Regions from separate parts of the Fusobacterium perfoetens ATCC 29250 genome, predicted to be linked through region 1. Evidence: riboswitches for the same ligand, from Rfam matches in the RefSeq annotation. Region 1 holds a riboswitch; each other region holds the start of a gene.
What was found. A riboswitch is a leader RNA that binds a small molecule or an ion and turns the genes downstream of it on or off. The one in region 1 is predicted to bind S-adenosylmethionine.
Positions count from the first base shown of each region.

Region 2: linked by a shared signal. The riboswitch ahead of T364_RS0105205 (methionine ABC transporter ATP-binding protein) and the one ahead of T364_RS0101680 (MetQ/NlpA family ABC transporter substrate-binding protein) in region 1 are both predicted to bind S-adenosylmethionine.
Region 3: linked by a shared signal. The riboswitch ahead of metF (methylenetetrahydrofolate reductase [NAD(P)H]) and the one ahead of T364_RS0101680 (MetQ/NlpA family ABC transporter substrate-binding protein) in region 1 are both predicted to bind S-adenosylmethionine.

Region 1 is NZ_JHXW01000004.1:67,023-78,062, forward strand. It holds gene T364_RS0101665 (OmpP1/FadL family transporter) at 1-437, opposite strand, end outside; gene T364_RS10930 (TetR/AcrR family transcriptional regulator) at 466-1,047, opposite strand; gene T364_RS0101675 (YoaK family protein) at 1,281-1,943, opposite strand; SAM riboswitch class I at 2,071-2,157, shown strand; gene T364_RS0101680 (MetQ/NlpA family ABC transporter substrate-binding protein) at 2,273-3,064, shown strand; gene T364_RS0101685 (FAD-dependent oxidoreductase) at 3,205-4,836, opposite strand; gene ahpC (alkyl hydroperoxide reductase subunit C) at 4,893-5,453, opposite strand; gene T364_RS0101695 (FAD-dependent oxidoreductase) at 5,705-7,324, opposite strand; gene T364_RS10295 (oxaloacetate decarboxylase subunit alpha) at 7,903-9,711, opposite strand; gene upp (uracil phosphoribosyltransferase) at 9,830-10,456, opposite strand; gene rpmE (50S ribosomal protein L31) at 10,526-10,735, opposite strand; gene T364_RS0101715 (ribonuclease H family protein) at 10,905-11,040, shown strand, end outside.
Region 2 is NZ_JHXW01000011.1:74,322-85,361, forward strand. It holds gene spoVG (septation regulator SpoVG) at 1-103, shown strand, start outside; gene T364_RS0105165 (aspartate kinase) at 232-1,554, opposite strand; gene T364_RS0105170 (homoserine dehydrogenase) at 1,586-2,737, opposite strand; tRNA gene T364_RS0105175 (tRNA-Gln) at 2,931-3,005, shown strand; gene T364_RS0105180 (RluA family pseudouridine synthase) at 3,130-4,074, shown strand; gene T364_RS0105185 (sulfite exporter TauE/SafE family protein) at 4,181-5,011, opposite strand; gene T364_RS0105190 (LysR family transcriptional regulator) at 5,434-6,378, shown strand; gene T364_RS0105195 (MetQ/NlpA family ABC transporter substrate-binding protein) at 6,431-7,219, opposite strand; gene T364_RS0105200 (methionine ABC transporter permease) at 7,257-7,904, opposite strand; gene T364_RS0105205 (methionine ABC transporter ATP-binding protein) at 7,894-8,901, opposite strand; SAM riboswitch class I at 9,008-9,095, opposite strand; gene T364_RS0105210 (deoxycytidylate deaminase) at 9,281-9,724, shown strand; gene T364_RS0105215 (hypothetical protein) at 9,747-10,106, shown strand; gene putP (sodium/proline symporter PutP) at 10,694-11,040, shown strand, end outside.
Region 3 is NZ_JHXW01000006.1:54,190-65,229, reverse strand. It holds gene T364_RS0103485 (ABC transporter substrate-binding protein/permease) at 1-460, shown strand, start outside; gene T364_RS0103480 (amino acid ABC transporter ATP-binding protein) at 447-1,169, shown strand; gene argH (argininosuccinate lyase) at 1,197-2,612, shown strand; gene T364_RS0103470 (polysaccharide deacetylase family protein) at 2,628-3,470, shown strand; gene T364_RS0103465 (polysaccharide deacetylase family protein) at 3,470-4,294, shown strand; gene metH (methionine synthase) at 4,320-7,571, opposite strand; gene metF (methylenetetrahydrofolate reductase [NAD(P)H]) at 7,558-8,442, opposite strand; SAM riboswitch class I at 8,492-8,597, opposite strand; gene T364_RS0103450 (YebC/PmpR family DNA-binding transcriptional regulator) at 8,740-9,492, opposite strand; gene T364_RS0103445 (5-formyltetrahydrofolate cyclo-ligase) at 9,573-10,130, opposite strand; gene T364_RS0103440 (uracil-DNA glycosylase family protein) at 10,123-10,746, opposite strand; gene T364_RS0103435 (MBL fold metallo-hydrolase) at 10,765-11,040, opposite strand, start outside.

The sequences.
Region 1 (11,040 bases):
TGTATTCCTTCTCCAATAACTTCAAAAGCTGATATTCCATTGTTATATTTTAAACTTCCTCCACCAGCAGCTATACCACCGTGTAAGAAATAACTTCTATCTCCATCTTTTTTTACTATTTGAATACTTGGAACCATTACTGATGGATAATCACTATCATGTTTTCCTTTTACATTATCTGTAAATCCAGGTATTCCTTTATAATCTGTATTCATAGTATAATTTTTAAATACTGTTTGAGTGTTTACTTTTACATAAAGTCCATCTTCCATGAAAGCTGTACCAGCTGGATTATAGAAAGCTCCTGATGTTCCAATTTTTCCTGTCATTGAAGCATGGGCAAAATATTCAGCATCTTGTTGGGCTAAATAATCAATACTTCCAGCATAAACATTTACTGAAGCTATTAAAGCTGTTAACATAAGTGTTTTTTTCATTTCTCTCTCCTTAATCTATATATAATTTTTAATTTTTTTCCTCATTTATTTTCATAGCTTGTTTTAATATAAGATAACCAACTTCACGTAATTCACTTTCAATCATTTCATAAGTTGGATTATAAAAACCTGAGCAAATTAAACAAGCAAAACCATGAGTATACCACCAACCTTTTCTTATCATCCAGTTAATAGTACTATCTTTTAAAATATTGTATTTGTCACTCTCTTTAAATCCTTTATAAACTAAATTTATCAAATCTCTAGTAATTTCATTTAAAAATTCTTCTGATAAATTTTCTCTCATAAATATAGCTCTAAATAAAGCCTTTTCCTCTTTAGCAAAAAGACAAATTCCTATTCCTATATTTAAAAGTCCAAGTTCTGTATAATTAATTTTTACTTTATCTAGTAGTTTATTTTTAGCAAGTAATGAAAGTTCATTTTTTAAATCTGACATTGATTTAAAATTAGAGTAAACACCTATTGTTGATATTCCCAACTCATTAGCTATTGTCCTAGCTGAAATTTTTTTCATACCTTCTTTTACCAAAATTTCATAAGCTTTATTTAAAATTTCTTCTCTTGTGAACTTTAATTTCCTTCCCATAAAAAACTCCTTTTCGTTTTTTACATAACACTATTATTAAAATAAAAAAACATATTTTACATGAACAAAAAAAATTATACTATATATATCCTTGAAAAGTCAATATATAAATAAAATTTATTTTTTATTTCATAACGTTATTATTTTTTTTCATTACATTTTTTATAAAATAAAATCACATTAGTAATTTATTAAAATAAAAAATTTGTAAATAAAAAACTCGTTAAGTTTCCTTAACAAGTTTCTTTTTTATTTCTATCATAATCAACAAACATCATTATAAATACTATCATTAATCCAATTACAGAAAAAAGAACCGATTTTTCTAAATATTTTTTAGTAAGAATAGCTCCTATCATTCCACCTATAATAAAAAAAGTTATTATTCCAAAATAGTTCATACTACTCCTAAAATCTTCTTTATTTTTTCCTATCATAGATTTATAAAGAGCTTCACTTGCACTTCTTAAATTTCCTGTACACATTGTTGAAGCATAAGCTTTACCTCTAAATTTTCTAAAAGCTTCTACCTGAAGAGAGCACACAAAAGATATTAGTACATTTACTAATATATCTAAATCTCCCATAGGCATAAAAGATACCATTATCAAAATAGCCATTTCTAATAATAAAATACTTTGTCTCCAATGTAAAAATTCTTTATTATATTTTTTTCTAAAAAACTCTGAAAGAAGAATCCCTACTACAAAGGCCATTATTGGAGTAAAATATTCTAAAGCACTACCCCATTGTTTTTCTACAAGTTTTATTCCAAATAAAACTATATTTCCTGTTTGAGCATTTGCAAATACCTTACCTCTACACACATAAGTGTAAGCATCTAAATAACCACCTACAATAGCTAAAATTAGACCTACCCTATACCGTTCAGACATTTGAAATACTTTGTTCAATTTTATCACCTCTCTGTATGTAATACCAACTTTATTATAACATAAAGAAAAAATAAAAAAAATAGTTGACAAATTTATTTTTTTATTATATCATACACAAAATAAAAAATATCCATCAAGAGAAACTGAGGGACTGGCCCTATGATGTTTCAGCAACCTACTTTAGAGTGTGGTGCTAATTCCATGTAGATGGTTTAGATTAATAATCTATTCCTTATATCTCTAAATTTTCTTGATAGTAAAATTTAGAGATTTTTTATTAAGAGTGATATTTTTTATAATTAAAAAAATTTTAAGGAGATGATAATATTATGTCAAACTTATCAAAAAAATTATTTACAACACTTGTAGCTTTTTCTCTACTAGGAAATTATTCATTTTCTAAAACTCTTAAAGTAGGAGCTTCACCTGTTCCTCATGCTGAAATTTTAGAGGCTGTTAAACCTCAGTTAAAAGAAAAAGGAATAGATTTAGAAATCATTGAATTTAATGAATATGTTACTCCTAACTTAGCTTTAGCTGATGGAGATTTAGATGCAAATTTTTTCCAACATACACCTTATCTTGAAAAATTTAAAACAGAAAGAAATTTAAAAATTTCTCAAATAGGTGAAGGAATTTTTATTTCTCCAATAGCTGTATTTTCTGATAAATATAAATCTTTGGAAGAAGTAAAAAAAGGTGGAGTAGTAGCTATTCCTAGTGACCCTACAAATGGTGGAAGAGCTTTATTACTTCTTCATAATAAAGGAATTATTACTTTAAAAGACCCTACAGACCTTAGTGCTACTGAATTTGATATTATAAAAAATCCTAAAAAATTAAAATTTAAATCTATTGAAGCTCCTCAACTTCCTCGTGTTATAAAAGATGTTGATGTAGCTATCATAAATTGTAACTATGCTCTTCAAGCTAATTTAGACCCTATAAAAGATTCTATTGCCATTGAAGGAGCTGAATCTCCTTATGCTAATATTGTGGCTGTTAGAGATGAAAATTTAAATGATGCTGATGTCAAAGTGTTAGTTGATGAACTTAGAACTGAAAATATTAAAAAATTTATAAATGAGCAATATAAAGGGTCTGTAATAGCAACTTTTTAATTTAAGCTGATAATTTTGGGAAAATTTATCATAAATTAAAATAAGATAGGGAATATTTTTATAAAAAAAGTGTTATAACTTACTTTATTTATTATTAATAATATAAGTTATAACATCCCTTCTTATTTTAAATTTTTAATTTATATTTTTTCTAAAATATCTAAAACTTCTTCTAAAGATAGTTGTCCAAAACGAAGTTCTTTATCATTTATAACCATTGCTGGCACACTTAATATATCATATTTTTTCTTAAATTCTTTGTGAGAAAATACATCTATTACTTCAACATTAATATTTGGATTTTCTACAGCTATTCTTTGTGTTGATTGAACTGTCTCTGGACATCTAGTACAATTTAATGAAATTCCTATTTTTATATTTAATTTTTTATCTATTTTAGATATTCTTTCAACTAAAGAATCATTTATTTTTTGTCCTGGTCCTGAAACATTATACATAGCTAAAATAAATGAATTTAATTCATGTCCTGTAGGAACAGTTGTGTATTTTATTCTTGAATATTCCCCTTTATCATTTAATATAGCAATAGCTGGTAATTTTTCTAAATCAATTCCTTTTTCTCTTAATTGTACATCTGTTTTTTCATAAATTTTAACTTGAATTTTATCATTTGTACTTCCAATTTCTTCTGCCATTTGGATTATCTCTGAAGTTTCTTCTAAATTTTCTCCTTTTATTACAGCTAATTCTATTTTATTTTGAAATACTTTAGTTACCTCTCTAAGTTGTTCTTTTAGATTCTCATCTAACATTTGTTCTTTTACTTCATTTTCTTTTTGTACTTCTACTTCATCTTTTTTTAATCCTAATTTTTCTCTAAGGTCAAAAACATACTTCTCTATATTACTAGAAGCTATAGCCCCATCAGAGACTGCTGTAACAACTTGTCTTAATTTTTTAGGTCTAATATCACCTACTGCATATACTCCTGTTACATTAGTCATTAAATCTTCATTTGTTAAAATAAAACCTTGTTTATCAATTTCTACATGATTTTTAAAAATTTTACTTTGAGGTTCATATCCAACAAAAATAAATATTCCAAAAGTTTCTCCATCTTCAGGAGAAAATTCTTCAATTTCATTAGTAATATTATTTTTTAAAAGTATTTTTCTTAAAAATTTATCTCCTGTAGCTTCTAATACTTCTGTATTAAATCTAACATCTATTTTTGGATGAGCCAATACTTTATCAGCTATTGTTCTAGCACAAGTAAATTCTGGTTCTCTAACTATAACATGGACTTTTTTAGCATATTTAGTTAAAAACATTGATTCCTCAGCTGCAGCAAATCCTCCACCAATTACAAAAACATCTAATCCTGTAAAAAATTCTCCATCACATGTAGCACAATAAGCTACCCCTCTTCCTGAATATTCTATTTCTCCTGGAAAATTTAATTTTCTTGGAGAAGCTCCTGTAGCTATAACAACTGATAATCCTTTATATTCCTTTCCAGATTTTGTTTTTATAACTTTTATATCTCCATGTAATTCCATATCAATAACTTCATCTTGAATAAACTCATTTTTAAAACTTTTAGCTTGTTCTTTTATTTTATCAACTAATTCACTTCCAGAAATTTCTTTTATTCCTGGATAATTAACAACTTCACTTGTTATTTTTATTTGTCCACCTTTTTCTTCTTTTTCTATAACAAGAACATCTAATTTTGCTCTTCCTCCATAGATTCCAGCTGTAAGTCCAGCTGGTCCTCCTCCTATTACAATCATATCATAAATTTTTTCCATATTCCCTCCTCTATAAAGAAAAGATGTTACTTAAAAAAGCAACATCTTTTTAAATCTTAAAGTTTTCCAACTAAATCAATTGATGGTTTTAAACTTTCTTTTCCTGGTTTCCATTTAGCTGGACAAACCTCTCCATGTTCTCTTACAAATTTAGCTGCTTGTAATTTTCTTAATAATTCACTAGCTTCTCTTCCTATTCCATTAGCATGAACTTCATAAGCTTGGATAACTCCTTCTGGGTCTATAATGAAACTTCCTCTTAAAGCTAATCCCTCTTCTTCTATCATAACTTCAAAAGCTCTTGATAATTTTCCTGTTGGGTCAGCTATCATTGGGTATTGAACTTTTTTAATTCTTTCAGAAGTATCGTGCCAAGCTTTATGAACAAATTCTGTATCTGTTGAAACTGAATATACTTCGCATCCTTCTTTTTTGAATTCTTCATATAAATTAGCTAAATCTTCTAATTCTGTAGGACATACAAAAGTAAAATCAGCTGGATAAAATACTACTGCTGCCCATTTTCCTTTCATTGATTCATTTGTTATCTCTATAAAATCACCATTTTGATATCCTTTTGCTTTAAATTCTTCAACTTTTTTTCCTATTAAAGACATAATCTTCCTCCTGTTTAAAATTTATTGTTATTTGTATTGATTACAAATTTATTATAACAACTATCTTATTTTTTGTCAATAGTTTTTTTGAAATTCAAAATATTTTTTTTTAAAATTATAACAAAAGAATCTTTATATCTTCTAAAAAGTGATTTTAAACTTTATAATTAAAAGGATGTTTATTATATAAAAAGAGTTATTGCCTTTTTTATTATTAAGAAACAAACTTGACAATAACTCCAATATTTTTTCTATTGTTTTTCTAAAATTTCTATCATTTCTTCTAATGACATTTGACCAAAATAAATATTTTTTTCATTTACTACTATAGCTGGAACTCCTACTATATCATGTTTCTTTTTAAATTCTTTATGTGTTAATACATCTATTATTTCAACAGAAACATTTTTATTTCTTGAAACAATAAATTGAGTAGCTTGAACTGTATCTGGACATCTAGTACATTTTAATGAAACTCCTATTTGTACATTTATTTTCTTTTCTATCTTATCTATTCTTTCTAACAATTCCTCTTTTACTTCATCACCAGGCCCAGCTATATTATACAAAGCTTGCATAAAAGAATTTAATTCATGCTCTAAAGGAATTGTGGAATATTTTATTCTTGAGTATTCATTATCTTTATTTAAGATAAATACTGCTGGTAATCTTTCTAAAAGAAATTTTTCATTTATTTCTGGAGAGTTACTTTCATAGATAGAAACTTTTATTTTTTCTGTTAGTCCACTTAATTCTTTTAGTAATTCTTCTAGTGCTTTTGATTTTTCTAAATCTTCTCCTTTTACCATTATAAGATTTAATGGAGATTCAAATCTTTTTGTAAGTTCTACGATTTGTTTTTTCATATCACTATCTAAAATTCCATTCTCTTCACAATCATCTTCTCTTTCTACTCTTGGAAGATTTAATTTTTCCCTAAGTTCAAAAACATATTTTTCTATTCTAGAAATTGCTGTTCCTCCATCTGAAATAGCTGTAACTAATTGTCTTAACTCTTTTGGTCTTATATCTCCTACTGCATATACTCTTTCAACATTAGTTTCCATAAATTCATTTGTTTTTATATATCCCTCTTCTGTTAATTCTACAATTCCTTTATAAATATCAGTTTGGGGAACAAAACCAATAAAAATAAATAAACCTATATTATCGTTATTTTCTGAAATAAATTCTGTTATCTCTCCAGTAATATTATTTTTCATTTTTATTTTTCTAAGAAGGTTATCTCCCTCAGCACTGATAATTTCTGTGTTAAATTTCACTTCTATTTTAGGATTTTTTAATACTTTATCAGCTATTGTTTTGGCACAAGTAAACTCAGGTTCTCTAGCTAGTATGTGAACTTTTTTCCCATATCTTGTTAAAAATATAGATTCTTCTGCTGCTACAAATCCAGCTCCTACAACAAAAATATCCTTTTCCTTAAAAAATTCTCCATCACAAATAGCACAATAACTAACCCCTTTTCCTAAAAATTCATTTTCTCCAACAAAATTTAATTTTTTATGAGTTATTCCACTGGCTATTATTACTGTTAAACCTTTATATTCACCTAATTTAGTTACAACTTTTTTTATATCTCCTTCTAAGTCTAATTTTATAACTTCATCATGAATAAAAGTTACTCCAAACTTTTGAGCTTGTTTTTTCATTACTTCTACAATTTCTTTTCCTTTTATAGAATTTATTCCTGGATAATTGACAACTTCATCAGTTAATTTTATTTGTCCTCCAAAATCATCTTTATCAATAATTAATACATCCAATTTTGCTCTTCCACCATAGATTCCAGAAGTTAAACCTGAAGGTCCCCCTCCAATTACAATAACATCATATACTCTTTCGCCCATAGTTATTCTCCTTTTTTATTTTATAAAATTTATATAATTAAATTCTATTTGTAGATTTATAAAGAAAAATAAGAATTAAAATTATTAAAATAAATACTATTTTCCTTTCAAATTTAAATTAATAAAGTCTTCAAGACTAACTTAAACAACTTCTGTTATTAACCAAAAAAACTAGTTATAAAAAAATCCTAAGAAAATTATAAAAAGTTCAAAATTTAAAGGAGGAATTTTTTCTGCTTTTATATAATTGTATATATCTAAAAAAATAATAATTAAAATAGGTAGTAAAATATATTTAAAAAAATTAAATTTGAGTTTTTCTATTCATTAGTATTATCCTTTCTTTTTTATACTCATACTAATTGTATAAATATAAAATTCCTTTTCGTCAACTCTATCTAAAAATTTATCTTTTATTTCTTATAATATTTATTTTAAAATATTTTCTATTTTCATATCTATTACTTTCTTAAAATATTATATTCTTATTTTTTTATTTTATAAATGTATAAATTAAATTTTTAAATAAAAAAAATTCTTTCAGTAATAAATACTGAAAGAATTTTAATTTTTTTAAACTAGAAAGTAATTATTGCATCTCCAGTATTTACTTGAGTTCCTTTTGCTGCATTGATTGCCTTTACTATTCCTGTTTTTGTAGAATATAAATCTGTTTCCATTTTCATTGCTTCTATTACAGCAACTAAATCTCCCTCTTTTACTGAATCTCCAACTTTTACTTTTATATCAACTATTGTTCCTGGCATTGGAGCCTCAACAATTTCTCCACTAGCTGATGTTGTTTGTGTAGGAGCTGGTGCAGGTGTAGGTTCTGGTTTTGGAGTAGGTGCTGGTGCCACTGGAGCTGGTGCTGCTTTTGGTTGTACAGGTGCTGTTGTAGTTTGAGCTCCTATTTCCTCTACCTCTACTTCATAAGATTTTCCGTTTACATTTACTCTGTAAGCTCTTAACATTGGTTCCTCCTGAATTTCTTTTGTATCTTTTTCTTGAATTGGTTTTTTAACCTCTTCTACTGTTTCTACTTTTGGTTTTCCTCTATTTTCTAAGAATTTCTTAGCATATTCAGGGAATAAAGCATAACTTAGTACATCTTCCATTGATTTTGCTAAACTTCCTATTTCTCCTTTTAATTTTTCTAATTCTGGAGCTATTTTATCAGCTGGTCTACATGTACTAGGTACTTCATCTCCAATAATTATTTTTTGTATTTCTTTATCTATTGGAGCTGGACTCTTTCCATATAATCCTCTTACATAGTCTTTTATTTCTTTAGGTACTACTTTATATCTTTGTTTTAATAATACGTTAAATACTGCTTGAGTTCCTACCATTTGTGACATTGGAGTTACTAATGGTGGATATCCTAAATCTTTTCTTACTCTTGGTATCTCTCTTAATACCTCTTCATATTTATCCATAGCGTTTTGTTGAGATAATTGAGACATTAAGTTAGATAACATTCCTCCAGGAACTTGATATACTAATGCTTTTGGCTCAGTTTCCATTACTTTTGGATTTAATATACCATTTTTTCTATATTTTTCTATTACTCCTTTTAAGTAATCAGCTACTTCACCCAATACTTCCATATTTAATTTAGGGTCTCTCTCTGTATCTTTTAATATTTCAGCAAATACTTCTGTAGCTGGTTGTGATGTTCCTCCAGAGAATGGTGACATTGCTGTATCTATTATATCTACTCCTGCTTCTATAGCATTTGCATATAATATTTGAGCTATTCCACTTGTACAGTGAGTATGTAATTCTAATGGTAATGAACAATTTTCTTTTATAGCTGTTATTAAATCATATCCTGTATCAGGTAATAATATTCCAGCCATATCTTTTATACAAATTGAATCTACTCCCATTTTTTCTAATTCTTTTACTTTTTTTACATAATAATCTATTGTATGAACCTCACTTGTTGTATAAGCTATACATCCTTGACAATGTCCTTTATATTTTTTTATTGCTTTTATTGTAGTTTCTAAGTTTCTAAAATCATTTAATGCATCAAAAGCTCTTATTATATCTATTCCATTTTCTAAAGATTTTTTTACAAATTCTTCTACTACATCATCTGAATAATGTCTATATCCTAATAAATTTTGTCCTCTTATTAGCATTTGTAGTTTTGTATTTTTTACTTTAGCTCTTATAGCTCTTAATCTTTCCCATGGGTCTTCATTTAAGAATCTTATACAAGAATCAAATGTAGCTCCACCCCACACTTCCATAGAATAGAATCCAGCTTGATCCATTTTTTCTATTATAGGCAAAATTTCTTCTGTTGTTAATCTTGTAGCTATTAGTGATTGTGCCCCATCTCTTAGAGATGTTTCTGTTATTTTTAATTGTGTCATAAGCTCTCTCCTATCTTTCTATTTTTTTATTTTTTAACTTATTTTGGTTATATTTTAACACTTTATATATTTTTTTTCAATCATTTTTTATAAAAAAAATACAATTTAAAGGTTAAACTTATTTAGTTCCAAATATTCTATCTCCACAATCTCCTAATCCAGGAACAATATAACATTTTTCATTTAATTTTTCATCTATTTTTGCTGTATAAATATTTACATCTGGATGAGCTTCTTGAACTTTTGCTATTCCTTCTGGAGCTGATATTAAACACATAAAAGTTATATTTTTAACTCCTTCATTTTTTAAATAATCTATAGCATAAATTGCTGACCCTCCTGTAGCTAACATTGGGTCTACTAAAATTACTTTTCTATCTTTTATATCTAATGGAAGTTTACAATAATAATATACAGGTTTCATTGTTTCTTCATCTCTATAAACACCTATATGTCCTACTTTTGCTGTAGGAATTAAAGATAAAATTCCATCTACCATTCCTAATCCAGCTCTTAAAATTGGAACTACTGCTATTGCTTTATCTTTCAATACATATCCTTTTGTTTTTTGAATAGGAGTTTCTACTTCAATTTCTTCTAATTCTAAATCTTTTGTTGTTTCGTATATCATTAATTTTGCTATTTCATTTAAATTTTCTCTAAAAGTTTTAGTATCAGTATTTTTGTCTCTTAAATAAGTTAATTTGTGCTCAATTAAAGGGTGTTTTATTTCTAATATTGCCATGGGTTTTCCTCCTAAAAAAATTTATCTATATAGTAAAAAAGCAGGACCTCAGTCCTGCCTCTTCCTGCCTTATTTGTTAAGATTATATTTTTTGTTGAATTTGTCAACTCTTCCTGCAGTATCTAAGAACTTAGCCTTTCCTGTATAGAATGGGTGGCATTTAGAACATACAGCTATTTTAAGATCTCCTTTAGCATAAGTTGATCTTGTTTCAAATTTTTCTCCACAAGTACATTCAACTGTAACTACTTTGTATTCTGGATGTAGATTCTTTTTCATTCTTTCACCTTCTTTCGATAATAAACTTATAAATTCACAAGAAATTTTACCATATTTTAGATATTTTTGCAAGTGTTTTTTTATAAACATTCTAAAGTATTTATTTTTTATCTCTTTTATTTTTCTTTAATAAATGATAAAATATATATTATTTTCCTGTGAGGTATATATGAATAAAAAATTTTATAGTTATTACATAGAATCTACAAAAGAAAGTGGTATTTTAGATAATTGGGATGATTGTCAAAAAAAAGTTCTAGGTATAAAATCTAGTTATAAGTCTTTTAAAACTTATGAAGAAGCTA
Region 2 (11,040 bases), on a different contig from region 1:
AGAACTAAGAAAAGCAATAACTGAAACAGTTATAGCTAAATATAATGAAGTTTTAAAAGCTGAGGGAGAAAAAGAGGTAGAAGCAGCTCCTATAGAAGAATAAAATATTTTATAAATAAAAAGTAAAGAAGTTGTTGTAAGATTTACAATAACTTCTTTTTTTATAAGAAAAAAGTTACTACAAATATTATAGTAACTTTTTCCTTTGCGTATTTATTTTAACAGAGATTATTAAGCAATAAATTTATTGTAAATAGTTTCAATAGTCTTTTTAAAGTTGTTGTTATCAACACCAATAATAATATTTATTTCATCTGGACTTTGAGAAATAGTTTTAATATTTATTCCCATATCTCCTACAGCTCCAAAGATTTTTCCAGATATTCCAGGAGTTTTTGCCATATTTCTACCTACAATAGATATAAAACTTATACCATCATTAAACTTGATATTTTCAATATTACAATAATTTTTAATATCTGTTAATAACTCAAAAGCTTTTCCATTCAGAGATTTAGTAGATACTACTACAGAAAAAGTATCTACTCCTGTAGGAACTTGCTCAACATTTAAACCATATTTTTCAAAAATTTCTAAAACTCTTTTTATTGCACCAATTTCATTAGATATTCCATCTTTGTAAAAAGATATTGAAGTGAAATCTTTTCTACCAGCAATCCCTGTAATGATATTTTTCTTATTTTCTTCCAATAATTCACTTCCCTCATTTACAATAAGAGTTCCATTGTTTTCTGGACAATTTGTATTTCTTATATTTATTGGAATATTGGCAATTTTTACAGGATAAACAGCATCAGTATGTAACACATCAGCTCCCATATATGATAATTCTCTTAATTCGTTATAAGTTAATATTTCAATTTGTTTTGGATTTTTAATAATATTAGGGTCAGCCATAAGAATACCTGATACATCAGTCCAGTTTTCATAAAGTTCAGCATCTACACAATTAGCCACAATAGAACCAGTAATATCAGAACCACCCCTTGAAAATAATTTTATATCTCCATTAGGTAGAGAACCATAAAAACCAGGGATAACAGCTTTAGGACATTTGTCAATAGCTGTGATAATAGCCTCCTTAGTTTTTTTCATATTTACTTTTCCATCATATTGAAAGTGAATAATATCTTTGGCATCAATAAAAGAATATCCCAAGTAATCAGCCATAAGTTTAGCTGTCAGATATTCCCCTCTACTTACTAAAAAATCTTCTGGAATATTAGATTTCATTAGTTTTTTTATTTCATCAAATTCTTTATCTAAATCAATAGATAAATTTAAACTATTTTTTATCTCTCTATATCTACTTTCAATAGTTGCCATTATCCAATCATAATTTACTTTATATTTTATATGAGCGTGACAAAGATATAATAAATCTGTAATTTTATTGTCATCTTTAAATCTTTTACCACCAGCAGATACTACAACTATATGCCTTTTTTCATCACTTGAAATAATGTTTTTTATCTTTTTAAACTGATTACTATCAGCTACTGAAGAACCACCAAATTTAGCTACTTTTATCATATAAATTCACCTCAAATTTTATTTCATTTTTCTAATTAAATCTTGCAAAAAAAGCATTTTGCATATTATATTTTTTCAATAAATTATTTATTGTATTAACAGGAATCTCTTTTGTAATATAAATATTATTTCCTATTTTTTTATCAATTATTTCATTTAATTCTTCATTACGATATTTTTCATCAATTCTTAAATAATATTTATTGCAAATTAAAGAATAATCAATAACATAATCTTTTTTAATATATTTCATAGGGTCTTTATTTTTATTGATAATATTTATTAAATCTTGTACTACTGCATTTCCTGTAGGAAGTTTTCCAGCTCCCTGTCCATAGAATTTTAATTCTCCTACTGATTCTCCAACGATTGTTCCTATGTTAAAGTTTTCAGGAATATTTCCCTCAAGAGCAGAAGAATCAAATAAAACAGGCTCAATAACAGGAACAATTTTATCATCTTTAGATACAGTTTTTGCAATAAGTTTTACAGTCAATCCAATAGAATTGAAATAATCTACATCAGATTTTTTTATATTTCTTATTCCAAAAACAGGTATATCATTTTCAGAAAATATATGATTAAAAGCTAATTTTGAACTTATAATTAATTTTCTTAAAATATCAATTCCGTCAATATCATCAGTTGGGTCTTTTTCAGCATATCCCAATTCTTGAGCTTTTTTTAATATTTCATCAAATTCATAACCAAATTTATTCATATTATATAGAATGAAATTAGTAGTTCCATTAAAAATTCCACTTATAGAAGAAATCTCATCAATAGCTTTTACTTTTTTTATTGATTCTATCCAATGAACTCCACCACCTACACTGGCTTCATACAAAAATTTTACCTTATTATCTTCAGCTAATTCTGTAAAATATTTAAGATGTTTAGCAACTACTGCTTTATTAGAAGTAACTACATTTTTTCCACTTTTTAGAGCTGCTTCTATATATTCAAAAGCAGGATTTATTCCCCCCATAACTTCCACAATAGTATCTATACTTGAATCTGTTAAGATATTATAAAATTCTCTTGTCATTATAGGAGAGGTTATTTGTCTGTTGGCTTTTATAAGGATTTTCTCAACAGTAATATCATATTTAAAGTTATCCTTTTGTAAAATTTCATAAACACCACTACCAACAGTTCCAAAACCAAGTAAAGCAATTTTCATTTTTCACCTCTCAAATTTCCGTATTTTAAAGACAAATGTTTTTAATTTAGAGAAAGTATATCAAAAATTTAAAAAAAAGTAAAGAGATTTTATAAAAAAAATTAAGAAAATTCTTTATTTTCAATAGAAAATTTAAAAAAATAAAAAAATATTTGACAAATATAAAAACCTATGGTAAAATCATCTATGTTGTTGGGATGTCGCCAAGCGGTAAGGCAACGGACTTTGACTCCGTTATGCGTTGGTTCGAATCCAGCCATCCCAGCCATTTTATAGCAACCAACTCTCTGAAAAGAGAGTTTTTTTTTATTCATAAATATTTGTTTTAGTTTTGTAGTAATTAGTAAAAGATGATATAATGAAAGTATATAAACTAAAAATAGGAGTGGAGAATGGAAATAAAAGAAACTCTAACAATAGAAGCTAATGAAAATGATAAAGGAAAAAGAATAGATAAGTTTTTAAATGAATTAATAGAAGATGCCACTAGAACATATATTCAAAAAATAATAGATAATGGACTTGTAGAAATTCAGGGAAAAAAAATTACTAAAAGTGGAAACAAATTAAAGGGAACAGAAACTATAATTGTAAATATTCCAGAAGATGAAGTTTTAGATTTAATTCCAGAAGATATTCCATTAAATATAATTTATCAAGATGATGATATCGTAGTAATCAATAAAACTCCAAATATGGTAGTCCACCCAGCCCATGGAAATTATACAGGAACTTTGGTAAATGCTCTTTTATATCATATAAAAGATTTATCAACTATAAATGGTGTTATAAGACCTGGGATAGTTCATAGATTAGATAAAGATACAAGCGGAATCATTGTTGTAGCTAAAAATGATGAAGCTCATGGAAAATTATCAGAGATGTTTAAAGAAAAAACTTTAGAAAAAACTTATGTTTGTATAGCTAAAGGGATTTTTAAAGAAAAAAGTGGAAGAATTGAAACTCTTATTGGTAGAGACCCAAGAGATAGAAAAAAAATGTCTGTGGTAGAGGAAAATGGAAAGATAGCTATTTCTAATTATGAAGTTTTAGATGAAAGTAAAAATCATTCTTTGGTAAAAGTTAGAATAGAAACAGGAAGAACTCATCAAATAAGAGTTCATATGAAGTATTTAAACCACCCTATAATGGGAGATAGTACTTATGGTAGTGGAAATGATGGAGCAGATAGACAGATGTTACATTCATATAGTCTAAAATTTACCCATCCAACAAAAAATATAGAAATGATAGTTATAGCTCCTTTATTAGATGACTTTAAAAAAGTAGCTAAAAGTGTAGGACTAGATATTAGTAAAATTGAAAATAATAATTAAATAAAAGGACTGTTACATTTATAAAGTTGTTAATAAAAAATATTTTTCAATTATGAAAATTTTATTTTTATAACAAAATTTTTGTAACAGTCTTTTTATAATCTTTCTATAATACACTTAAAATTAATTCTTTTAAAAATCCTACCACATCTATACCAAATATAGATTCTAATATCATTTTTACTAAAACAATAGTAGTTACAACTAAAAATATTGGTTTAATAAAAGAAGTCCCTTTACTAACAGCCATCTTAGCTCCTAATGTAGCTCCAAATACCATAATTATTCCTATTGGTATTGAGTAAAAGAAATTTACTTTTCCTAAATAAATAAATAAAAGCATACTAGCTAAATTACTTGTTAAATTTAAAATTTTAGCATTTCCACTAGCATTAGTAAAATCTAATTTAAAGATTTTTATTAGTGCAAAAATTATAAATGAACCTGTACCTGGTCCAAAAAATCCATCATAGAATCCCATTACAAAAGCCATTATTTTTCCTTGACGAATATTAGTTTTATTAAGACCTGTAAAATTATTTTTTTCTCCCATTTTTTTATTAATAAGAGTATATACAAGAACTAATAATAGTAAAACAATAGCTATTGGATATAAATATTTAGAATCTATTAAAACAACAGTTCTAACTCCCATAAGAGCTCCAATAAAAGAAAAAGGAATCATTCTTTTAACCATTTCCTTATTAACTTTACCAGAAGTAGCAAACTTAAGACTACTAGCCACAGTTCCTATACTAGAAGAAACTTTATTAGTTCCTAAAGCAATATGAGCTGGTAATCCAGAAGCCAAGTAAGCTGGAACTGTTATTAATCCTCCTCCACCAGCTATAGCGTCAATAAAGGCAGCTATAAAACAAGCTACTCCTAGAAATAGAAAAGTTCCTACATCAACATTAGTAAAAAATTGTTCAAACATTTATTCCTCCTCTTATGGAAAAAAATTAATTATTATAAAAGAGTATTTTATTAACTCTTTAATTTACAATATATAATATACTACTTAGTAATTATTTTCAAATAAATCTTAAAATTAAAAAAATAATATGGAGAAAATAGAAAATAGTACGATTTTTATCGCACTACTTTCATTAAAAAGGGTATTATAAATGGTTCAATTACTTTTGTAAAAAGAATTTTGCCATTATATTATTTCTAATACTATAATATACTATTCTATTCTTTTTTTCAAATGTTATATAAAAAATACTATAAGTTATAAGATTTTTATTATAACTATTATAAAACATATAAGATTTTTATATTATGGATATCTTAATTGAATTATTTTATATATTTCTCTTGTGTTATAATTTAAAGAAAATCAAAGGAGAAACTTTTATGATAAATGAAAGACAATATATATACACTATCTATAAAGAGAGAAGTTTTTCTAAAGCAGCCAAAAAATTATATATCTCTCAACCAGCTTTGAGTGCCATAGTAAAAAAGGTAGAGAAAAAAATAGGTTATCAACTATTTGATAGGGAAACAATTCCCTTAACTGTTACAAAAGAGGGAGAATATTATATAAAATGTGTTGAGAATATTTTAGAAATAGAAAATAATATGGAGAAATATTTTGAAGATTTAGGGAAATTAGATTCTGGAAATATAGTGATAGGAGCTTCATCATTTTTCTGTGCTTTTATTTTACCAAAAATTATTGAAAAATTTAAAGAAAAATATCCAAAAGTTAATATAGAGGTTATTGAGGGAAATATTAAAGAGTTGAAAGAGGAGTTGGAAAATAATTCAATAGATTTAATATTAGAAGCAGCTATTTCTCAAGATGATGAAAAAATAGTAACATATTTTTATAAGAATGAACATATATTATTGGCTGTTCCAGCTAAATGGGAAATTAATAATAAATTAAAAGATTATAAATTAACATCAGAAGATGTAAGAGCAAAGAAACATTTAGACTTAAATGTAAAAGAGGTTTCTTTAAAAGAATTTAAAGATTTACCTTTTATAACTATGAAAAAAGAACATGATTTATATAATAGAGGTTTAACTCTTTGTAAAAAAGCTGGGTTTATTCCTAAATCTATTTATAAAATTGACCAAATGATGACAGGCTATCATATAGCTTTATTTAATGAAAGTGCTGTTATTTTTATAAGAGATTTATTAATAATTAATGAACAGAGAAGTGAAAATTTAGTTTATTACAAATTAGATTCAGAATTATCAACAAGACCTATATATTTTGTTACTAAAAAAAATAAATATCTATCAAATGTGTGTAAAGAATTTTTAAAAATTGCTTTAGAAAAATAAAAAGGACCTTTAGGGGTCCTTTTTTAAATATTAAAAAATATATATTAAATGATTAGAAAGCTTTAACAACTGAACCATTATAATTTTCTTCAATAAAGTCAGCTACTTTTTCTGATTGTAAAGCTTTTACAAGAGATTTTATTTCAGCTTTATTTAAATCTTTTGTTCTTACAGCTATAATATTAGCATATGGAGATTCTTTACCTTCTATTACCAAAGCGTCTTTAGTAGGATTTAATCCACCTTCCATAGCAAAGTTTCCGTTTATTACAGCGAAATCTATATCAGTTAAAACACGAGGTAATTGAGCAGCCTCTAAAGGTTTAAATTTTAATTTTTTAGGATTTTTAGCTATATCAAACTCTGTTGAATAAAGATTTGTAGGGTCTTTTAAAGTTATAATTCCATTGTTGTGAAGAAGTATTAAAGCTCTTCCTCCATTAGATGGGTCATTAGGTATAGCCACAGTTGCCCCTTTTTTAATATCATCAAGTGAAGAGTATTTTTTAGAGAATAGCCCTAATGGTTCTACATGGACATTTCCAGCATTAGCTAAGTCTAATTTTCTTTCTTCAGCAAATTTTTCTAAATAAGGATAATGTTGGAAGAAGTTAGCGTCTAACTCCCCATCACTTAAAGCTAGGTTAGGAGTTACATAGTCAGTAAACTCTACTATTTTAAGTTCAATTCCCTCTTTTGCTAGTTCAGGTTTAACAACTTCTAATATTTCAGCATGAGGTACAGGAGTTGCTCCTACTTTTAAAGTAGCCCCAAAAGAAGTAGCTCCAAGAGCTAATGAAAGTAATCCAGTTAAAGCAAGTAGTCTAAAGTTTTTTTTCATAAACATCATCTCCTTAAAATTTTTATATAATTAAATATTATCTATTTTTTTTAATTCTATATACTAGATAGTTTCCAAAAGATTGAATAAGTTGAACTAAAATTATAATTACTATTACAGAGTAAATCATAATGTCAGTTTTAAATCTTTGGTATCCAAATCTTATAGCCAAATCTCCAAGTCCACCAGCCCCTATTGTACCAGCCATAGCTGAATATCCAATAAGACTTATAACAGTAACAGTAAGACCATGAATAAGATGAGGTAAAGTTTCAGGAATCATAACCTTAAATATTATAGTGAAGTTACTTGCTCCCATACTAGAACTTGCCTCAATAAGTCCCTTGTCAATTTCACTTAAAGCTCCCTCAACCATTCTAGCTACAAAAGGAGCTGCTGATATTGAAAGAGGTACTATAGCAGCTGTTACACCTATAGTTGTACCAACTATTATTCTTGAAAGTGGAAATACACAAATCATAAGAATAATAAAAGGAAAAGACCTTAAAGTATTGATACATACTTCTAAAAATTTATTTAAAGTTGGTTTTTCTAATATATTTCCTGGTCTAGTTACCACTAGAAGAATACCAATTGGAAATCCTATTAACATAGAAAATATAGTTGAGAAGAATACCATGTATAAAGTCTCTAAAGTTGAAGTAAGAATCATATTAAATACCATCGTATATCACCTCCACAAAAACTCCCTCTTCTTTGAACCAGTTTATAGCATCTTTTTGTTCATCTAAATGTCCAGAAAGTTCTATAAATAAGTGTCCTACTTGCATAGTAGAAAGATTTTCAATAGAACCTCCAATTATACTAAAATCTATATCAAATTTCTTAATAGCTTTTGAAAGTATAGGTTCTTCAGCTATAGAACCAAGGAATTTAAGTTTAATAATACTTTTTCCTTCTCTCTTAACCAATTCAACAGTAGTTTGGTTATCATTTGGAAGATTAGATATAAGTTCTTTTGTTATTTCAGCTTGAGGAGCTGAGAAAATATGGTGAACTCCACCTGTTTCTACTATTTCTCCATTGGCCATTACAGCTACTTTGTTACAAATATCTCTAATAACTTCCATTTGGTGAGTTATCATAACTACAGTAAGTCCAAGTTTCTTTTGTATATTTTTTATAAGTTCAAGAATAGATTTTGTAGTTTTAGGGTCTAAGGCTGAAGTAGCCTCATCTGAAAGTAATATTTCAGGGTTATTAGCCAAGGCTCTAGCTATGGCTACCCTTTGTTTTTGTCCTCCACTTAATTGACTAGGATAAGAATTTTTCTTTTCAGAAAGTTCTACAAGCTCTAAAAGTTCATCTACTCTTTTATCTATATCTTTTTTATTCCAATTAGCTATTTCAAGAGCAAAGGCTATATTTTCTCCCACTGTTCTTGAAGATAAAAGGTTGAAGTGTTGGAATATCATTCCGATTTTCTTTCTTTTTTCAAGTAACTCTTGTTTTCCAAGGGAAACTATATTCACCCCATCTATTATTATCTCTCCACTAGTAGGCTCTTCAAGTCTATTTAAAAGCCTAATAAGAGAAGATTTTCCAGCTCCACTAAGTCCAATTATTCCAAAAATATCTCCTTTACTAATATGTAAATTGACATTTTTTACAGCATGAAGACCATTAGGATATATTTTGTTAGCATTCTTAATATAAATCATTTAACATCCCTCTTTTCTTTGATTGTGTAAAATAAAATTGTAAAAAAAAACTCTAAATTATCTACATCAAGATAACTTAGAGGATATTGCGATTGTTTATTGGTCATCGCCATCTATCTGGAATTAGCACCACACCAAAATAGTAGGTTGCTGAAACATCATAGGGCCAGTCCCTCAGTTTCTCTTGATGGATTATTTTTTTGTTTGAGCTATGATATAATAAAAAAAGATATTTGTCAATAGAAAAATAAAAAAATCTAAAAAAAACTTGAAAAATCAAAAAAATAATGTATGATAATCTTAAAGAGAACAAATTTCAAGTTATTATTGGAGGTAGACTTTGAAAAGAGAAGATTATATAAGTTGGGATGAATATTTCATGGGAGTTGCTCTACTTTCAGGAAAAAGAAGTAAAGACCCAGGAACTCAAGTAGGAGCTTGTATTGTTACTGAGGATAAAAAAATAGTTGGTGTAGGATACAATGGACTTCCTTTAGGTTGTGATGATGATGAACTTCCTTGGGATAGAGAGGGGGATTTTTTAGAAACAAAATATCCTTATGTTTGTCATGCTGAATTAAACGCCATACTTAACAGTACAAAAAATTTAAAAGGTTGTACTTTATATGTAGCTCTTTTCCCATGTAATGAGTGTGCCAAAGCCATAATTCAAAGTGGTATAAAAGAGATAGTATTTTTATCAGAAAAATATAGTGGTACTCCTACAGATATAGCTTCAAAAAAAATGCTTGATATGTCAGGAGTAAAATATAGGAAATTAAAAACAAATAGAAAAACAATAGTTCTAAATTTTGATGAATAGTAATAAAGGGGAGAAATACATAATGAGAAAACTTACAATAAAATGTCCAAACTGTAAAAAAAAGATGAGAATAATCAATAAACCAGCAAAATTTAAATGCCCATCTTGTGGACATATATATAAAGCTACTAGATTTTCTTTAATAGGACATAATATTACAAGCTTTTTTACAGGAATAGTTGATACTGTTAGAGATGCTAAAAATAATATTGTTTACAAATATAATTCAGCTAAGGCTACATACAGATATATGAGCCAACTTAAGAAAAATATGAAAAATGACCCTAATTGGTCAAATTATAGAAATCAACAAAGAGAAGAAAAACAAATGAGAGATGCCAATAAAAAATCTTTTAAAGATTTCTTTAAAAGAAAAAAATAAAACCCAAAAATATTCCTTTTAGGTATAAAATTGATTATATGTTAAAATGAAAATTTTTATAAAAATATTAAATTAATAAAAAAAATAAAAATTTATGGTTATTAAGAAAAACAAAACTCAAAAATATTCCTTTTAGGTATAAAAATTATTATATGTTATAATAAAAAATTTATTATAAAAATATATTTAATAAAATAATATTAAAAAAATCATTTGTTTATATAATAATTTCTTGACTTTTAGAAAAAAACTGATATAATATTTCCATAAAAATTAAAAAGAAAGGAGATAAACATGAAAAGATTTTTAATAGCTAATGTTAACCCCACAGTACCTAGAGTGGATTTGCATTAATGATTTAGTTATCATAGATGCAAATCCTTATTGTGCTGAGGTTTGCATCTATGGCTATTGAAAATAAAATGTTTATTTCGTTATTATAAAGCCATTTAGATGTATTTCTAAATGGCTTTTTGTTTTTTAAGAAAAAGAGGTGAAAGATAGATGTTAAAAGTCCCGAGAATAAAAGGAATAGTAAATATTGATACCCTGAGTAAATAAAATTTTTAAAATATATGGAGGATAATATGGCAACAACAGAAACTTTAATAACTTTTGTGATTTATTTAATATTTTTAATGGCAGTAGGAATTTATTTTTATAAAAAAACTGAAACAGCTGAAGACTATGTTTTAGGTGGTAGAGGAATGGGGTCTTGGGTTACAGCTCTATCAGCTCAAGCTAGTGATATGAGTGGTTGGTTATTGATGGGATTACCAGGAGCTGTGTATATGACAGGTATGAGTCAAACATGGACAGCTATAGGACTTACTTTAGGAACTTATCTAAACTGGAGAATTCTTGCTCCAAAATTGAGAGTTCAAACAGAAGAAACAGATAGTATGACACTACCTAATTTCTTAAGTAAAAAGTT
Region 3 (11,040 bases), on a different contig from region 1:
ACAACTATTCTTAGTATATTTTGCTACACCTCAACTTATAGGATATAAAATCCCAACTCTTAATGCAGCTGTAATAACATTTGGATTAAACTCAGCAGCTTATGTTTCAGAAATATTAAGAGGAGGAATTCAATCTATAGATAGAGGACAATATGAAGCAGCAATGGCTTTAGGAGTACCATATTATAAAATGATGAAAGATATTGTAATTCCTCAAGCTGTAAAAGTAGTTTTACCAGGATTAGTAAATGAAATGATAGCTTTATTAAAAGAATCATCTTTGGTTTCTACAATAGGAGTTGTTGATATGATGCGTGCTTCACAAACTGTAATGAATGTTACATATTTAGCCTTTGAGCCATTCATAATAGTTGCTTTAATGTATTATGTTTTAGTTATGATTTTAACAAGTTTTGCAAATGTATTAGAAGGGAGATTAAGAAAAAATGATAGAAATTAAAAATTTAAAGAAAAAATTTAATAATTTAGAAGTTTTAAAAGATATATCATTAAATATAAAAAAAGGTGAAATAGTAGCAATAATAGGACCTTCAGGTTCTGGAAAATCAACATTATTAAGATGTATAAATCTTTTAGAAACTCCAACAGATGGAAAAATATTAATTAATAGTACAGATATTACAGATAAAAAAACTGATATAATGAAAATTAGAGAAAAAGTAGGAATGGTATTTCAACATTTTAATCTTTTCCCACATATGACAGTTTTAGAAAATATGATATATGCTCCTGTAAATGTAAAAGGAATGAATAAAGAGGAAGCAATAAAAAAATCTATAGATTTATTGAAAAAAATAGGACTTGAAGATAAAAAAGACCAATATCCTGATAAATTATCAGGAGGACAAAAACAAAGGGTTGCTATAGTTAGAGCCCTTGTTATGGAACCAGATGTTCTTTTATTTGATGAACCAACATCAGCTTTAGACCCAGAAATGGTAAAAGAAGTATTAGAGGTTATAAGAGGATTAGTAAAAACAGGAATCACTATGATAATTGTAACTCATGAAATGAAATTTGCTAGAGAAGTTTCTAATCGTATATGTTTCTTATCAGATGGATATCTATTAGAAGATACAACACCAGAGGAATTTTTCACAAATCCAAAAACAGATAGAGCTCGTCAATTTTTAGAAAAAATGTTATAAATTAAAGTTTTTAGAAAGGGGTAAAAAATGCAATATTTTTCAGGACGTTTTAAAGAAAAAGCAAGTAATTCAATTTTAGAGTTTCATTCTACAATTCAATTTGAGGATAAGTTAGCTTATTATGATATTATGGGAAGTATAGCTCATGTAAGAGGTTTAGGTAAACAAGGAATAGTTACAGTAGAGGAAGCTGAACTTATAGAAAAAACTTTGAGAGAAATATTAGAAGATATAGAAAGTAAAAAAATTAAATTTTCTATTGAATACGAAGATATTCATATGAATGTAGAAAAAAATCTTATTGATAGAATAGGAGATATAGGAAAAAAACTTCATACAGGAAGAAGTAGAAATGACCAATGTGCTTTAGATTTAAAACTTTATATAAAAGATGAGATAAAAAAAGTACAATCATATTTAATGGAATTAATAGAAATTTTAATTAAAATGGCTAAAGAAAATGTAAAAACTTATATGCCAGGATTTACACATTTACAAAAAGCTCAACCTATAAGTTTTGCTCATTATTTATTAGCTTATGTAGAAATGTTTAAAAGAGATTATAAAAGATTAGAAAATACTTTTGAATTAACAAATTATTCTCCACTTGGTTCAGCTGCTCTTGCTGGAACTTCTTATCCATTAGATATGGAATATACAAGTAAAGTATTAGGATTTAAAGGACCTATAGCAAATAGTTTAGATGGAGTATCAGATAGAGACCATGTTATGAGTTTCATAAGTGACTTATCTATAATAATGGTACATTTATCAAGATTTTGTGAAGAAATAGTAGTTTATTCTTCAAATGATTTTTCTTATATAGAATTAAGTGATAAATTTTCAACAGGAAGTAGCATTATGCCTCAAAAGAAAAACCCAGATGCTGCTGAACTTATAAGAGGAAAAAGTGGAAGAGTTTTTGGAGATATGATGAGCATATTAACAACAATGAAAGGAATTCCACTAGCTTATAATAAAGATATGCAAGAAGATAAAGAAGCTTTATTTGATGCTATTGATACAGTAAAAAAATGTATAGATGTTTTCAATGGAATGATATCTACAACAAAACCTTTAAAAGAAAATATGTTAAAAGCTTGTCATGATGGATTTATAAATGCTACTGATGTGGCTGACTATTTAACAAATAAAGGAATGAGTTTCAGAGATGCTTATAAAATTGTTGGAAGTATAGTTGCTTATTGTATTGATAATAAAAAAACTTTAGATAATCTTTCTATGGAAGAATATAAAACTTATTCAGAATTATTTGAAAATGATATTTATGAAGAAATAAGTATAGAAAAATGTGTAGAAAAAAGAACTACAATAGGAGGACCTTCAGAAAAAAGTATAAATTCTCATATAGAATCTGTAGATAAATTTATAGAAAAAGAAGTAGAAAATTTAAAAAGTTATAAATTAAATGATATTTTTTAGTAAGGAGAAAATAGCATGGAATGGAAAGAAAATTCTAAATGTGCTGTAATGTTTAGTTTTGATTTGGATAGTGATACAACTTGGAAAAATGGAAATGATGGATATCCTAATGGAGAAAAATACATAAAGTCTATTTCAATAGGACAATATGGACCTAAAAGGGCAGTTGAAAGAATACTAAATTTATTAAAAAAATATAATATAAAAGCAACATTTTTTGTACCAGGAAAAGTAGCAGAAGATAATCCTGAATTAATAAAAAAAATTGACGAAGAGGGACATGAAATAGGACATCATGGATATACTCATGAAAGATTTTTTGATAAAACAGTAGAAGAACAAATTGAAATAATAGAAAAAACACAAAAGATTTATAAAAAAATAATTAATAAAGAAGCTAAAGGTTTTAGAACTCCTTCAGGAGATTGGGCTATAGAAACTCCAAAATTATTATATAAAAGAGGTTTTTTATATTCTAGTTCAATGCGTGGTGATGACAGACCATATAATACTATCATTGAAAATAAAAAAACTAATTTTATAGAAATTCCTACTCATTGGGAATTAGATGACTATGTTGCTATGGCATATAATTATTTTCCAGAAGAGCCAAGTGGATTAGATAGAATATCAGGATATGAACAAGTATTAGATAATTTTACAAGAGAATTTGATGGATATTATAAATATGGACTTTGTTTTGTACCAATGATGCATCCTCAAGTTATTGGAACTCCAGGACATATTCAAATATTAGAAAAATTAATAAAACATATTTTAGAAAAAGATGATGTTTGGATTGCTACAGGAAGTGAAATAGCAAATTGGTATATTGAGAATGGAAAGGAGGAAAAGTAATGAGATGGAAAAATAATTCTAGTTGTGTAGTAATGGTAAGTGTAAATCTTGATGCTGAATTTTTTTGGCTTTCATTATCTCCTGATTGTATTAATAGACCAAAAACAATGTCAATGGGACAATATGGAATGTTGAGAGGATTACCTAGAATATTAGATTTATTTGATAAATATAATATAAAAGCAACATTTTTTACTCTAGGAAAAGTAGTAGAAAAATATCCAGAAGATATAAAAGAAATTGTTAAAAGAGGACATGAAATAGGATTTCATGGATATGAACATGAAAACTTTGGTTTAATGACAAAAGATGAGCAAAAAGAAGTTTTTAGGAAAGGAATGGAGAGTATAAAAAATATTTTGGGTGATTATCCAAAAGGATTTAGAGCTCCAGAGGGAGAGCTTACTAAAGAAACTCTTGAAATTGCAAAAGAAAATGGATTTACATATTCAAGTAATTTAAGTAATGATGATTGTCCTTATATTCATAAATTATTTAATGGAAATTTAGTAGAAATACCAATTCATTGGGCATTATTTGATTTTCCATACTTTGCTTTTAACTATAGACCAGCATTTCCAAAAGGACAAGGAAGGATAGCTAATTATACACAAGTTTTAAATAATTGGAAAAATGAGTATATAGGATATCACAAGGAAGGGCTTTGTTATGTATTGCAATTAGACCCTCAAACCATAGGAACACCAGGTAGAATTGGAATTTTAGAAGAATTATTTGAATTTATGCTTTCTAAAGATACTCCATGGTTTGCTACAGGAAGTGAAATAGAAAAATATATTACAGAAAATAATATTGAAAAATAATTAAAAAATAAAGGGAATACTCCCTTTATTTTTTGTAATAACTTTTAGGATTAGCAAAATATAAGCCACAAACACTACTAAGAGGAATCATTGCATAATTAGAAGTAAGAGATATTTCTACTCTTTCTCCTTTCAAAATTTTTAAAATATTTTTCTTTAGAGAATGATTTGGAATAGTAGGATAACCTATAGCTGGTCTAATATTTATATTCCAAATATTATTATTGATATATTCTTGTAAATATTCAGCACCAGCTTCTACAATTCTTGTATTTAAAAGTTCTTCTAAAATTTTTAAATATTCTTTTTCCACGAATATATTACTTTTAAATGAAACAGCAAAAACTCCAATATAGTCATTATCATTTACAAAATTATAAATAAAATCTTCTTTTTCAGCTATTACTTCATCTTCAATTAATAATTTATTAGATACTTTTTTACTAGGAAAAATTCCGTAAACACACTTTACTTTCTTATTTTCTTCTTTCATTTTAGAAAAAATATAGTTTATTTCTTTTTTTACTTTTTCTTCTTCAGATGTATTTTTTACTTTTAAAGTAAGGAGAAGAATATCTAAATTTATATATTTTTCTAAGTCTTCTAAATTAATTTCTAAATATTTATCTCCAATTTCTTTTGGAATAATAGGAGGAGAAGTAAGATTAGTATTTGCTGTTTTATTTTCTTTTTTATTATCATTATATAATCTTCTTAAATTATATAATTCTTCTGTTTTTATTTTTAAGAAATTATTTTTTTCTAAAGAGCAAATTTTATTAGCTGCTTGTAATGTATCTATAGCTTCATGGACATGTAAAGTTTTTCCCTGATAAAAAGGTTCTAATTTTAAAGCAGTATGAAGAGGAGAAGTAGTTGCTCCAGCTATTAATATTGGAATTTCCATATTGTTTTCTTGAAAATATTTTAAGACTTTTTCCATTTCTTTAAGAGAAGGTGTTATAAGTCCACTTAAAGTTACTAAATCCGCATTATTTTCTTTTACAGCTTGAAAAATCTTTTCTTTAGAAGCCATAACACCAACGTCTATAATATCATATCCATTACATTTTAAGACAGTTCCTACAATATTCTTTCCTATATCATGAACATCTCCTTCAACTGTAGCCATAACAATTTTTCCTTTAGAGTTTATTTTTTCATTTTTTTCAAGATAAGGAGTAATTAATTCTACAGCTTTATTCATTACTTCTGAAGAACGAATAAGTTGAGGTAAATAAACTTTTCCTTTTTCAAAAAGTTCTCCTAATTCTTTCATTCCCTCCATTAATATATTTTGAATTATATCAAGAGGTGAATAAAGTTTTAAAGCATCTTTTATATTTTCTTCAAATTCAGGAGTTCCCCCTATTATTAAAGCTTTTTTGATTTTTTCTTCTAAAGTTAATTCTTTAGTAGGTAAAATTTCTTCTTTTTTATTTTGAAGATGAAGAGTGAAAATCTTTTCTAAACTTTCTTTTTTTCCAAAGATTAAATCTTTTATAATATTTTTATCTTCATCAGTTAATAAAGGGACTTTTTCTCCAGGATTTAAAATAGCAAAATTTAATCCTCTTTTCTTTCCCTCTTCTAAAAAGATAGAATGTATTCCTGCTCTTAGAAGATTATTTCCTCTAAATGCAAATGAAAGATTACTAAGACCTCCGATAACTCCTACATTTTTAAAATTTTCTTTAATCCATTTACAAGCTTTTAAATAATTTAAACCATTATAGTTATCATTTTCCATTCCAGTACCAATAGCAAGTATATTTAAATCAAAAATAATGTCTTCATCAGCAAAATTAAGATTTTTTAATATTTTATATGCTCTTGAACAAATTTCTATTTTTCTTTCATAGGATACCCCTTGTCCATTTTCATCAAAAGCCATAACTATTACAGAAGCATTATATTTTTTTATAAGGAGAGCTTTCTTAATAAATTTATCTTCCCCTTCTTTTAAACTTATTGAGTTTACAACAGGTTTCCCAGGAATATTTTTAAGAGCTCTTTTAATTACAGAAAAATCGGAAGAATCTATCATTACAGGATATTTTGATATTTCATTATCATTTTGAATTATTCTTAAGAATTTTTCCATTTCAATTTCAGATTCAAGGAGTCCATCATCCATATTTATATCTATTATTTTAGCTCCTTGTTCTATTTCTCTTCTTGTAATATCTAAAGCTTTAATATAATTTTTTTCTACTATCAAACTCTTGAAAATTTTAGAACCAGCTACATTATTTCTTTCTCCTACTATAGTAAATTTATTTTCAAAATTATATATTTCATTTCCTGATAAATATCCAGTAATTTTAAAATTCTCTTGAAATTTTCTAGGCTCTTTTTCTTTTACAAGTTCAGATATTTTTCTTATATGCTCAAAAGTAGTTCCACAACAACCACCTAAAATATTTATTTCTTTTTTATCTACTAATTCTTTTAAATGTTTTGCTGTTATTTCAGGGGTTTCATCATATTCTCCATTTTCATTTGGAAGACCAGCATTAGGGTATAAAGATACTGGCTTTTTAATAAATTTACCTAATTTTTGAATAAGAGGAATTAATTCTTTGGCTCCAAAAGAACAGTTAAAACCATAAGAGATAATAGAATCTCTGTCTAAAGATACAATTAGAGATTCAATACTTTGACCAGTGAATATTTTCCCTTCTTTATTTACAGTAGCAGAAATCATTATAGGAAGTTTTATATTTTTTTCTTTCATAATTTCTTCAGCAGCTATTACACAACACTTAGCATTAAGTCCATCAAAAATTGTTTCTATAAGTAAAAGGTTTACTCCTCCATCAATTAATCCTCTTATTTGTTCTTTATATGCTTCTTTTAAAGTATCAAAATCCAAAGTTCTATCATAAGGATTTTTTCCACTAGGAATAGTAAGAGATTTACTTGTAGGTCCAATAGAACCAGCAAGATATATTTTCCTATTACTAGCTTTAATTACTTCTTTAGCTAACTCAGCACTTTTTTTACAAAGTTCATAAACTTTATCTTCTATTTTATATTTTTCTAAAGAAATACAGTTACAGTTAAAAGAGTTGGTTTCTAAAATATCAGCACCAGCTTCTATATATTTTTTATGTATATCTTTTATAATATCAGGTCTAGTTAAATTTAAAATTTCATTACAACCTTTTTTTCCTAAAAAATCTTCTGAAGTTAAATTATAGTTTTGAATGGCTGTTCCCATAGCTCCATCTAAAACTAATACTTTCTTTTTTAAATCTTCTCTAATATCCATTATTTTCATCTCTCTTTCTTAAGATACTTCCAATATTTTCCATTATTTTTTTAGAAGCCTCTACTCTATTCATTGTATAGATATGTATTCCAGAAACATCATCAGAAATTAATTCTACAATTTGTTCCATAGCATAAGCAATTCCAGCTTCTCTCATGGCTATTGGATTATTTTCATATCTATCTAATATTTTTTTTAATTTTGGAGGGATACTACAACCACACATAGAAGTTATTTTTCTAATTTGTTTACCATTTGTTATTGGCATTATTCCAGCAATTAATGGAATATCTATATTTAATTTTTTTAATTTTTCTTTAAACTCATAAAATTTTTCATTATCAAAAAAGATTTGTGAAATTAAAAAATCTGTACCACTTTCTATTTTATTTTTTAAATTAAAAAGGTCTAAAATATCATTAGTTTCTTGATGACCTTCAGGATAAAAAGCACCACCTATTGAAAAATTTTCTTTAGTTTTTATATGTTTTATTAAATCACTAGCATATAAAAAATCTCCTTTTTCAATATTTCCATTTTGAGGAATATCTCCTCTTAAAGCCATAATATTTTCAATATTGTTGTTTTTTAATTCTTCTAAAATTTTATCAATTTCATTTTTCTTAGCCCCTATACAAGTAAGATGTGCAAGAGCTTCTATTTTATTTACATTTTTAATTTTCGAGGCTATAGACACACTATTTCTTCTAGTACTTCCACCAGCTCCATATGTAACACTCATAAAATCTGGTTTTAAAATGGATAATTCATCAATTGCATGATAAACATCTTCTAGAGTATATATATTATTAGGTGGAAAAACTTCAAAAGATATTGTTGGTTGTTTTTTAGTAAATAATTCTGCTATTTTCATTTATACCTCCAAAATAAAAAAACTTCTTTTAATCTGATAGATAAAAGAAGTTTGATTTGTATATACTTACCATCTATCAGGAATTAGCACCACACTATTTACAGTAGGTTGCTGAGATATCATAAGGCCTGTCCTTCAATCTCTCTATATGGATTAATAATTTTAATAATTCTATCATAAGCTGTTTTTAATGTCAATAATAAACTTAATTATAGAAAAAATTTTTTTAAAGTAAAATAAAAAGGAAGAAAACAACAAAAGTTGAAATCTTCCTCTTAATTATAAATATAATTTTTATTAGTCTAATTGTTCCATTATTTCATCTGGAATATCGAAGTTAGAGTAAACTTCTTGAACATCGTCTAAATCATCTAAAGCATCATATAAAACCATAACTTTTTTTGCTGTATCTAAATCAGTAATAGCAACTTTGTTTTCTGGTATCATAGTAATTTCTGCTTCATCATATTTATATCCAGCATCTGTTAAAGATTGAAGAACATTTTGGAATTCAGCTGGGTCTGTTAAAACTTGGAATTCTCCATCTTCTTCAATTATATCTTCAGCTCCAGCATCCAAAGCAACCATCATAAATTCTTCTGAATCAGCTATATGTTCAGCTAAGAAAATAATTTCTCCTTTTTTATTGAACATCCAAGATACAGCTCCGTCAGCTCCTAAGTTTCCACCTTTTCTTGAAAATGCAGTTCTAACTTCAGAAGCAGATCTATTTTTATTATCAGTAACTACATCAACTATGAAAGCTGTTCCAGCTGGTCCATATCCTTCATATCTCATTTCGATATAGTCTACTCCTCCTAATTCTCCAGTTCCTTTTTTAATAGCTCTTTCTAATATATCTTTAGGCATATTTCCAGCCTTAGCTTTATCAATAGCAAGTCTAAGTCTTGGGTTGAAAGAAGGGTCTCCTCCACCTTCTCTAGCAGCTATTGTTAATTCTTTTCCTAATTTAGTGAATAAACTAGCTCTCTTCTTATCTTGAGCTCCTTTTCTATGTTGTATGTTATTCCATTTACTATGTCCTGACATTAAAATCCTCCTAAATAAAAAATCCTTTCTAGTTATTTTAGCACAATAATTTAAAATTTTCAATATTTTAAACTAACCACTTATAAAATTTCTATTATTTCTTTTTCTGTTATAAGCTTATTAACTTTCTTATCAAATATATCACCAGAAAAGCTATTATCTATTTGAAAAGAGTAAACTAGAGATATTTTAAAAGAATCATTATAAAGAGGATTAGAAAGAAATCTATCATAATACCCTTTTCCAAAACCAATTCTATCTCCTAAGTTGTTAAAAACAATACCAGGGACTATTATTAAATCTATTTTTTCTTTAAAAATTTCTCCAATAGGTTCTGTAACTCCAAAAACTCCAGAGAAAAAATTTCCTTCATCTTTTATAGGAACTATTTCATTATTAATAATTCTTGGTAATATTAAAGTTTTTCCTTGAGATTTTATAAAATTATTTAATTCTTTGGTTTCAACTTCATTTTTAAAAGACATATAACTCATAATAGTTTTAGAATTTTTTAAAATATCTTCATTTAAAAAATTAGATATTATTTTTTTACTTAATAAATTTTTTTCTTCTAAAGATAAAGATTCTCTTTTTCTTTTAATTTCTTTTCTAAGAGTATTTTTTCTTTCATTATTCATTGTTACTTTCTTCCTCATTATTAGTAGAATTTAAAATATCTAATTCTTTTTTTACAAGAAGTAAATCTTTCCAAAATTCAAGAGGTGCTTTAGATTTTTTACCACTATTTTCACGAACCTCTTTTATATATTTAACATCATAAGTTATTAAAACTTTTATTCCAGCCTTCCAATCTATAAGTTTTCCTCTTTCTTTTACAAAGTCTACTTCTCTACCAAGTAGAGCCTCAGCTGAATATTGTCCTAAAGTTACAATGATTTTTGGTTCAATAAGAGCAATTTGCATATGAAGTAATTCTTTTAAGAAATCTTGTTCATCAGAGAAAAAATCTTTATATTTTATTTTACATTTTGTAAGAGTAGTTATGTAGTAATCTTCAGGAATAAATTCTCCCATATCACAAAGTCTTATCAAAAATTCTCCAGTAGAGCCTATTGAAACTTTTAAATCTTCGTTTTCATAGAGGTCATTTTCATCTCCAATAAAAAGAAGATTAGCATTTTTATTTCCACTACCTACAAAAGTTTCCTCATCTTCTTCTAGGGATTCACGAATTTTAGGAAATTTATTTATCTCAAAAGAAAGATCTTCCCACAGTTCTTTTTTATTTTCCATAAGTATCACCTCATTGTATTATAATTTATAAAGTTCTGTAACAGTATCTTGAGTTGTTATTTCAACAGGAATACTGATATTTCTTCTATTCATTTCACTTGTTATTGTATGAGAAACAATAGAAAATTTATTACTATCTTTACTTATATGAGCAAGATATACTTTTTTTAAATTAGAAGAATAATTATCACATATAAATCTAGCAGCATCATTATTTGAAAGATGTCCATTTCTACTTTTTACTCTATCTTTTAAATCCCATGGATAATTACAGTCCATAAGCATTTGATAATC